DNA from 2 places in the Enterococcus sp. LJL98 genome. Region 2 is predicted to be linked to the other one. Evidence: predicted binding sites of a transcription regulator. Region 2 holds the regulator's gene; the other holds the start of a gene.
The links. Region 2 encodes LexA, which represses DNA repair genes until DNA is damaged. Its sites were predicted from a motif close to CNAACANNTGTTNG; they were not measured.

Region 1 (4,838 bases), 280 kb from region 2:
CTTGATTCGCTAATTCTTGCGCTTCTGCTCGTAATTGTGTAATATCCGTGTTCGTTAAGCGATACAACTGTAACATCACAATGGCTTCCGACTGCTCTTCTGTAAATTGGTGTTGAAGAACTAACTGCTCTTTCGCATTCTTCTTATCTTTACTACTACGAATTGTTGCAATCACCTCATCTAAAATAGATAAAGCCTTCATTAAACCATCAACAATGTGTTGTCTTTTACGTGCTTTTTCTAAATCAAAATGCGTACGTTGTAACACTACTTCGCGGCGATGCGTAATATAGCTTTCTAAGATACGCTTTAATCCAACTTGTTTTGGATGCATATGGTCAATCGCCACCATATTAAAGTTATAGTTTACTTGAAGATCCGTATTTTTAAATAAGTAATTTAAAATTCCTTCTGCATTCGCTTCTTTTCTTAGTTCTACAACGATTTGTAACCCTGTTCGGTCACTTTCGTCACGAACTTCGCTGATGCCATCAATTTTTTTATTCATACGGATTTCATCCATTTTTTTCACTAAATTAGCCTTATTCACTTCATAAGGAATTTCATTAATGACAATCTGTTGTCGGCCACCTTTAATCGGCTCTATTTTTGTTTTCGAGCGTAGGATCACACGACCCTTCCCTGTTTCATAAGCCTTTTTAATCTCAGCTTTCCCTTGTAAAATACCACCCGTTGGAAAATCTGGTCCAGGAATGAAAGTCATTAATTTCTCCAGACTGGCATTCGGATGATCAATTAAATAAATGGTGCCATCAATCACTTCACCTAAATTATGGCTCGGAATTTCTGTTGCATACCCGGCTGAAATTCCTGTTGAACCATTCACCAATAAATTCGGGTATTGGGCAGGTAGCACGGTCGGTTCTTTTTCAGTGTCATCAAAGTTCCAGACAAAGGCAACCGTTTCTTTATCAATATCTTTTAAAAGTTCGCCACTCAGTTTCGATAATCGCGCTTCCGTATAACGCATTGCAGCAGGCGGATCTCCATCCATGCTTCCGTTATTTCCATGCATTTCAATCAATACTTCTCGTAATTTCCAGTCCTGACTCATCCGCACCATCGCATCATAGATACTGCTATCCCCATGCGGATGGTAATTCCCCATAATATTTCCGACTGACTTGGCTGATTTTCGAAATGATTTTTCAAACGTATTGCCATCTTTATGCATGGAATACAAAATTCGTCGTTGAACAGGTTTTAGCCCATCGCGAATATCAGGTAATGCCCGTTCTTGAATAATATATTTTGAATAGCGCCCAAAGCGATCACCCATCACTTCTTCTAACGTTAACTCTTGAATATTTTGTTGTTCCGTCATTCAGTGATCCCCCTACTTCTTAAATAAATCTCTTTCTACTTGTTCTTCCTCACGCGTGTCATTGGACTTGTCTAAAATACTCGTTTCTTCTGCCAAAGTAAACTGGACATTATTTTCAATCCATTTTCTTCGAGGCTCGACTTTGTCTCCCATGAGCGTGGTCACCCGACGTTCTGCTTGTGCAGCATCGTCAATCCAAACACGAATCAATGTGCGCGTTTCTGGGTCCATCGTTGTCTCCCAAAGTTGATCGGCATTCATTTCACCCAACCCTTTATAGCGTTGAATCATATAACCACGCCCAACTTTTGTGATTTTCTCACGTAATTCTTCTTCAGTCCAAGCATATTCAATGATTTCTTTTTTCCCACTTCCCTTCGAAACCTTGTATAAGGGTGGCAAAGCAATATAAACTTTGCCTGCTTCAATTAACGGCTTCATATAGCGATAGAAAAAAGTTAATAGCAAGACTTGAATATGTGCGCCATCCGTGTCCGCATCGGTCATAATAATAATCTTATCGTAGTTGCAATCTTCTAGTGAAAATTCCGGCCCGACACCCGCACCGATTGTATAAATCATGGTATTGATTTCTTCATTTTTTAAAATATCTTGCATTTTCGCTTTTTCTGTATTAATTACTTTCCCTCGTAAGGGTAAAATCGCTTGGAATTTTCGATCACGCCCTTGTTTGGCAGATCCTCCCGCAGAGTCTCCTTCGACTAAATACAATTCGTTACGCTTAGGATTACGCGACTGAGCCGGTGTTAACTTGCCGGAAAGTAAAGATTCCCCTCGTTTTCGTTTCTTGCCATTTCGACTTTCTTCCCGTGCACGACGCGCGGCTTCCCGAGCTTCGCGTGCCTTTAAAGCTTTACGAATTAACATTTGGCTGATTTCACTGTTTTCTTGCAGATAATAACCTAATTGTTCATTTATGATTTGCTCCACAACTGATCGTGCAATCGGTGTACCTAGCTTCTCTTTCGTTTGCCCTTCAAATTGCAATAAATTTTCCGGCACCCGAATCGAAAGCACGGTTGCTAACCCTTCACGAAAATCGCTACCTTCAAGGTTTTTGTCCTTTTCCTTTAACAAGTTGACCTTCCGTGCATATTCATTAAAGGCTTTGGTTAGCGCCGTTTTCATTCCGACTTCGTGGGTTCCGCCATCGCGCGTACGCACGTTATTGACAAACGAGAGCAAGTTCTCTGAAAAACCATCGTTATATTGGAAAGCAACCTCGACTTCAATGCCCTCGCGTTCACCAGAAAAATAAGCAATTGGCGTCAAGGCATCTTTTTCTTCATTTAAATACGCGACGAAAGCTTCAATGCCATCTTCATAAGAAAAAACTTCTGAAACTTCTGGCTCTTCTCGTAAGTCGGTAATGGCAATCTCAATCCCCCTTAATAAAAAGGCAGACTCTCTTAAGCGTTCTGCTAGCGTGTCATACGAAAACTTCTTCGCTGAAAAAATCGTCTCGTCAGGTAAAAAATGGACTTTTGTTCCATTTGCTTTTTTAGTCTTTCCAATTTTTTTCAACGTTCCCTGTGCTTTTCCACCATTTTTAAAAACTTGGCGGTATTCCAAACCATCACGGTAAATGGATACTTCTAACCAACTTGATAAGGCGTTGACGACACTCGCTCCAACTCCATGCAACCCACCGGAAGTTTTATAGCCACCTTGACCAAATTTCCCGCCAGCATGCAAAACCGTGAAGATGACTTCAACGGTCGAAACTCCTGACGCATGCATCCCAATTGGCATGCCCCGACCACAATCTTCCACGCTAATACTATTATCAGGGTACAAAACGACATCAATTTGATTCCCATAACCAGAGAGTGCTTCATCGACTGCATTATCAACAATCTCATAGACGAGGTGATGAAGTCCACGACTATCCGTCGAGCCGATGTACATCCCTGGTCTTTTACGAACAGCTTCCAATCCTTCTAACACTTGGATGGAGGCATCATTATATTCTGTTGTTTTCTTTTTTATCAAAGCAAACGCTCCTTTGTTTATCAAAATCACTCGAATCATTATACATCATAAGAGGGACTTATCGCAAAAAAATCCTGTTTTTTTCTCGCATGATTTTTCCGACAGCGATAAAATAGATTGTTGAAACCTCATTTTCATGCTAAGATAATACTAGATTTTTTTAGAAAGTGAGTCATTATGAAAACGATTCTTTTATTATTTATTGCTTATTTACTAGGTTCCATTTCTTCCGGCGTCTGGATCGGTCAACTCTTTTTTAAAAAGGATATTCGACAATTCGGCAGCGGAAACACAGGAACAACGAATACCTTCCGCGTGCTTGGAACTAAAGCGGGCATTGTTGTTTTATTGATGGATATTCTCAAAGGAACGTTGGCAACGACTTTACCTCTCTTATTTCACATCAACGACGTCAATCCTTTATGGTTTGGTTGTATGGCCATCTTAGGTCATACCTTCTCCATCTTCTCTCGTTTTAAAGGAGGAAAAGCAGTCGCAACCAGCGCGGGAATGCTCTTAGGCTATAACCCTATTTTCTTTTTTTACTCGGTCATCTTGTTTGTTATTTTGCTCTATTTGACTAGCATGGTCAGCCTATCTAGTATGATTGCGGCAGTTCTCATTACTTTATCGACCATTGTGTTGCCCTACGTGGCTCCTGCAATTTTACCGCACCAGGATTGGTTGTTAACAATCATCGCTATTTGTGTGACGACTTTTATTTTCTATCGTCACAAAGACAACATTCAACGCATAAAAGACGGAACGGAAAATAAGGTGCCTTTTGGACGCCATCCAAAAAAATAAAACGTTAAGTGATCGATTGTTAACAGCCGATCACTTAACGTTTTTTTATTTCACTGTTATGGCATATTTTGCAAAAAACGTCTCTTTTGATGCCAGTGTTTCTATGCCATACTTCTCGGTTAAGTCCCCTGTCGCATCCGTTGTGTCTGCAATGCCGGCCCAAGGTTCAATACAGACAAATGGCGCTTCCGTTGCCGCTGGTGACCAAATACCTACAAAGGGCAGGTGGTTATATGAAAGTGTCACTTTATGCGGAGAGCGATCGCTACAAATAGAAAAGGAATTCAACCCTTTCGTTTCAAATATCAACGCATCATGGGCAAACAATTCACGAGTGAAAGCGATGGCTGCATTCGTTTGTCCGAGCGTCCGATGCTCAAGGTCAATGAATCGTCCTTTTAATGGGATTGTAATCCTAGACTTCATCGGGGATGATTTCAAATAATAATCTTCAAAAGTTAAATGGTCAACCAAGGGCACATTAAAAGCTGGGTGCCCGCCGATTGAAAAGTACATTGTTTCTTTCGATTCATTTTGAACTTTGTAAGCAACGGTTAAGCCGTCACCACCAAGTTGGTATGAAAGAAATAATTGAAAGTCAAAAGGATAAACGTTTCTTGTTTCCTCATTACTTTTCAAAACAAAAGTGACTGCATCGGAGGCTTGTTCAAAA
Region 2 (4,838 bases):
CTGGCTCCTTTTGGGATGCACAATCAAGTGCCGCAATTTCTATTTTCGAAAGTGAAAGTCCCAGAAAGTCGAAGTATTGGAGCGGAACAGAAGCATTTGAAGTTTGTCCTAGCAGATGATAAGGGGCATCAAATCGATGGGATTGGTTTTGGTTTCGGTCATGAACAGAGTGAATTTCGAACAGATTGTTTGAATGTAGTCGGTCAATTGACTATTAATGAATGGAACGGCCAAGCGCTTCCCCAACTGCGTTTACAAGATTATCAAATTACTGCGCTCCAAATTTTTGACTTTAGAGGGAAAAAGTATCAACAACAGTTAGATTTTCAAGAAAAAACTCTTTTTATCTCATTTAGTCAAAAGTTTTATAAAGCTTTTGAACAAAAAGGGAAGCAAACTGTCTATATTGAACAAATAGAACAATTTCAGAAGTATTGCCAAGCGGGGTTGGCTTGTTCTCAGATCGTTTTTATAGATTCACCCAAAAAGTTAGAATTAATAAAAGAAATTGTAGGATACAGTCAAATTTCACGTATTTATTTCCTAGGTTTGACCGCAGATGATGCGTACTTAGATGGGATTGGTTCCAGAGAGCAGTACGGGAAGTTATTCAAGTTATTGAAGAATCATTCGAGTCTAGATGTGCGTTATAAAGTACAGGCGATTTCGGACTATACAAGAATACCAAGTAAATTGTTAATTTTTATGATTCAAGTATTTGTCGAATTAGGTTTTGTGACGGTAGAAGATGGGGTACTAAGAACGATTGAAAACCCGGAAAAACGAGCATTAACCGAGAGTCGATTGTATCAAGAGCGACAGCAAAAAATTAAAAGCGAAGAATTTTTATTGTTGAGTGATTTAGAAAAGATTAAGGAATGGCTGGGTCATTCTTAGGAGGAAGAACATGAATTTAAAAGATTATATTGCAAGTATTCCAAACTATCCATCAGAAGGGATTACTTTCAGAGATATCTCACCTTTAATGGCAGACGGAGAAGCTTATCGTTATGCGACAAAACAAATTGTTGATTATGCAAAGGATAAAAAGATTGATATGGTAGTCGGACCTGAAGCACGTGGCTTTATCGTGGGTTGCCCAGTCGCTTATGAAGCTCGTGTCGGTTTTGCTCCCGTGCGTAAACCGGGGAAATTACCACGTGAAACGATTGAAGTTTCTTATGATTTAGAATACGGATCAGATACATTGACGTTACATGCCGATGCCATAAAGCCCGGACAGCGTGTGTTGTTGTGTGATGACTTATTAGCGACAGGTGGTACGGTAAAAGCGAGTATTGAATTAATTGAACGATTGGGTGGGATTGTTGTGGGCTGTGCCTTCTTAATTGAACTTGTTGATTTAAAAGGGCGCGAAAAAATTGATGGCTATGAAATTTTCACCTTAATGAAATATTAAAATGTAGGTTTTCTTGCGTAAAATAAGAAATGCAAGAAGCAATGATTTCGAGAGAAATTGTGGCTTCCTGCATTTTTTATTTAATTAATGAAAATCATCTGAGTAAAAGTATTCTGTTTCCATTTGATAACATTCTTGTTGATATCTTCTTTGACGTAGTCGTTTATCATCCCATAAAATAAGCCATAAAGTAAATAAAGGTCCTAAAATTAAAAAGGCGATTAATGAGCCAAAATTTCCAATAATGATACCAATCAGTAATACCCCAATTAAAAAACCAAAACGACGGACTGCTTTCATGTCGATCCACTCCTTATCTTATAGAACGTTTGTTCGTGCCTTTATTATACGAATGTTTGTTCGGTTTGTAAAGAGGAAATCGAAAAAAAATTCTTTTTCTAGATAGAAGCATGATTTTCCACGAAAAATTAGCCCTTTTTTTCCTCAGATTTTTTTGAAAAGAAAGGTGCCTATGTGGCTAGCGGTCGTTCGTAACGTCAAATGTTCACAAAAAAAAGAGCCGTGACTTTTGTCAATGCTCTTTTCGTTTAAAATGAATGAAAGTTCTTTAAGTAAGTGTTTGGTCTATACTCAAAATAGCCGACAGGTATTGATTTTTGTCAGAGTCAAAAATGACGATAGAGTCCAACAACCAGGCCTAATATTTTGATGTCTGGCAAGATGATTGGATCCAAAAAATCATTTTCTGGTTGAAGGCGCACGTAGTCTTTTTCCCGATAGAACCTTTTACAAGTCGCTTCGTTGTCATCTGTCATTGCAATCACAATATCACCGTTTCGTGCAATGTCTTGCTTACGAACGATGACTTGATCACCATCTAAAATGCCAGCATTAATCATACTTTCACCAGAAATCGTTAACATGAAATGCTGGTTTTCGCTATTGGCAAGTTGAGGCGGGATGGGAAAAAAATCAGAGGCTTCTTCAACTGCTAAAATTGGTTCGCCAGCTGTGACAATACCTAGTAAGGGAATGTTTTTTTGTTCACCACCGACTGTTTCTAAGCCAAGTGCAGTCAATTCGATTGCCCGTGGTTTGGTTGCATCTCGTTGAATGTAGCCGTTTTTTTCTAATCGAGATAAATGTCCGTGAACAGTCGAAGTTGAAGAAAGGTTGACGGCTTCTCCGATTTCTCGCACGGTTGGTGGGTAGCCTTTTTCTAATACGCGTTTATGAATAAAGCGCAAGACTTCAATTTGTCGGCTTTCGGTTTTTTTTGCCAAGAGTTGCACCTTCTTTCCTAATAATTAGTTTTATTTTAACATATGAACGAAAACAAATCAAACAGATGTTCGCTCCTTGTGGCTTCTTATTGTGTTTTTTCTCAAATTTGTATAAGATAATGAGGATGAGAGGAGTGGGAATATGTTATCAGAAAAAAAATTAAATCGCATCAATGAATTAGCCCGCAAAAAAAAGAGTACAGGTTTGACACCTACGGAAGAAAAAGAGCAAAAAATCTTAAGAGAAGAGTATTTAAGTGCTTTTCGTGGCGGCATGAAACATCATATTGAAGGCATGAAAGTCGTCGATCCATTAGGCAACGATGTGACTCCGGATAAATTAAAAGCAATTCAAAAAGAAAAAGGATTGCATAATCGTAAATAGGAACAATCTTTCTTGAAAAGGTTGTAAAAGAAGCCAATATCTTTTATAATGGAAAATGAATAAAGGTAAAAAAAACCTAAACTAATAGGAGGCGCTTCATTTGTTTGATAAGATTGATGAATTAGGAGTTAACACGTTACGTACATTAAGTATTGATATGGTTCAAAAAGCCAATTCTGGTCACCCAGGATTACCAATGGGTGCTGCTCCAATGGCCTATGCATTATGGACAAAACATTTAAAAGTAAATCCAAAAACATCAAGAAATTGGGTTGATCGTGATCGTTTTGTTTTATCTGCTGGTCATGGTTCGGCATTGCTTTATAGTCTCTTACACTGTTCAGGCTACGATGTACAAACGGAAGATTTGAAGAATTTCCGTCAATGGGGCAGTCGTACGCCAGGACACCCAGAAGTCCACGATACCGATGGTGTAGAAGCGACAACAGGTCCGTTAGGTCAAGGAATTGCCATGGCTGTAGGAATGGCAATGTCTGAAGCACACTTAGCAGCAACTTACAATCAAGAGGGGTTCCCTGTGGTTGACCACTATACGTATGCACTTTGTGGTGATGGTGACTTAATGGAAGGCATCTCTCATGAAGCGTCATCGATGGCCGGTCATATGAAGTTAAATAAATTGATCGTTTTATATGATTCCAATGACATTTCATTGGACGGACCAACTTCGAAATCATTCACCGAAAATGTTGGAGAAAGATATGAGGCCTATGGTTGGCAACACCTTCTAGTGAAAGATGGTCGTGATTTAAATGAGATCTCGGCAGCAATTGAAGCAGCGAAAAAAGAAACAAACAAACCAACCTTAATCGAAATTAAAACTGTGATTGGTTTTGGCGCACCAAACGAAGGAACTTCGTCTGTTCATGGTGCACCATTAGGAATCGAAGGTATCCAAGCAGCGAAAAAAGTTTATGGTTGGGATTATCCAGAGTTTACGGTTCCAGAAGAAGTAGCGGCACGTTTTAAAGAAACAATGATTGACGAAGGACAAAAAGCAGAAGAGGCCTGGAATCAATTGTTCGCTGAATATGAAGGGGCACATCCAGAGTTAGCTGCTCAATTTAGACAAGCCTTTGCCGATGAGCTACCAGAAGATTGGGATGCAGATCTGCCAACGTATGAAGTAGGATCCAACCAAGCGAGTCGGGTTTCAAGCAAAGACATGATTCAAGCATTATCACAAGCCGTTCCTTCTTTATGGGGAGGTTCAGCCGACTTATCTGGTTCAAACAATACGATGGTAGCAGCTGAAAAAGATTTTGAGCCTGGGCAATATGAAGGGCGAAATATTTGGTTTGGCGTGCGTGAATTTGCGATGGCTGCAGCAATGAATGGTATTCAATTACATGGTGGTACCCGTGTGTATGGCGGAACGTTCTTTGTCTTTGTTGATTATTTACGCCCAGCTGTTCGTCTCGCAGCGATTCAAAAAACACCAGTCACTTATGTTTTAACACATGATTCTGTGGCGGTTGGTGAAGATGGTCCAACACATGAGCCGATTGAACAACTTTCAAGCTTACGAAGCATTCCGAATTTACATGTTATTCGTCCTGCTGATGGGAATGAAACACGTGCAGCTTGGAAAATTGCGATGACTTCAAAAGAAACACCGACAGTTTTAGTTTTAAGTCGTCAAAACTTACCTGTGATTGAAGGAACGCTCGAGTTAGCGGATGAATTTGTCGCAAAAGGTGCTTATGTTGTTTCTCCTCAAAAAGGAGAGACACCGGAAGGAATTTTATTAGCGACTGGTTCAGAAGTC

Region 1: a site for LexA is predicted at 3,361-3,374, ahead of parE (DNA topoisomerase IV subunit B). Genes of this name have one in related genera too.

What each region holds. Positions count from the first base shown of each region.
Region 1 covers NZ_JBTXLU010000001.1:499,212-504,049, forward strand. Annotated here, with positions in the region: gene parC (DNA topoisomerase IV subunit A) at 1-1,345, opposite strand, end outside; gene parE (DNA topoisomerase IV subunit B) at 1,358-3,355, opposite strand; gene plsY (glycerol-3-phosphate 1-O-acyltransferase PlsY) at 3,536-4,165, shown strand; gene ACYSNO_RS02315 (aldose 1-epimerase family protein) at 4,211-4,838, opposite strand, start outside.
Region 2 covers NZ_JBTXLU010000001.1:223,072-227,909, forward strand. Annotated here, with positions in the region: gene recJ (single-stranded-DNA-specific exonuclease RecJ) at 1-897, shown strand, start outside; gene ACYSNO_RS00995 (adenine phosphoribosyltransferase) at 908-1,420, shown strand; gene ACYSNO_RS01000 (hypothetical protein) at 1,505-1,720, opposite strand; gene lexA (transcriptional repressor LexA) at 2,047-2,664, opposite strand; gene ACYSNO_RS01010 (DUF896 family protein) at 2,807-3,049, shown strand; gene tkt (transketolase) at 3,150-4,838, shown strand, end outside.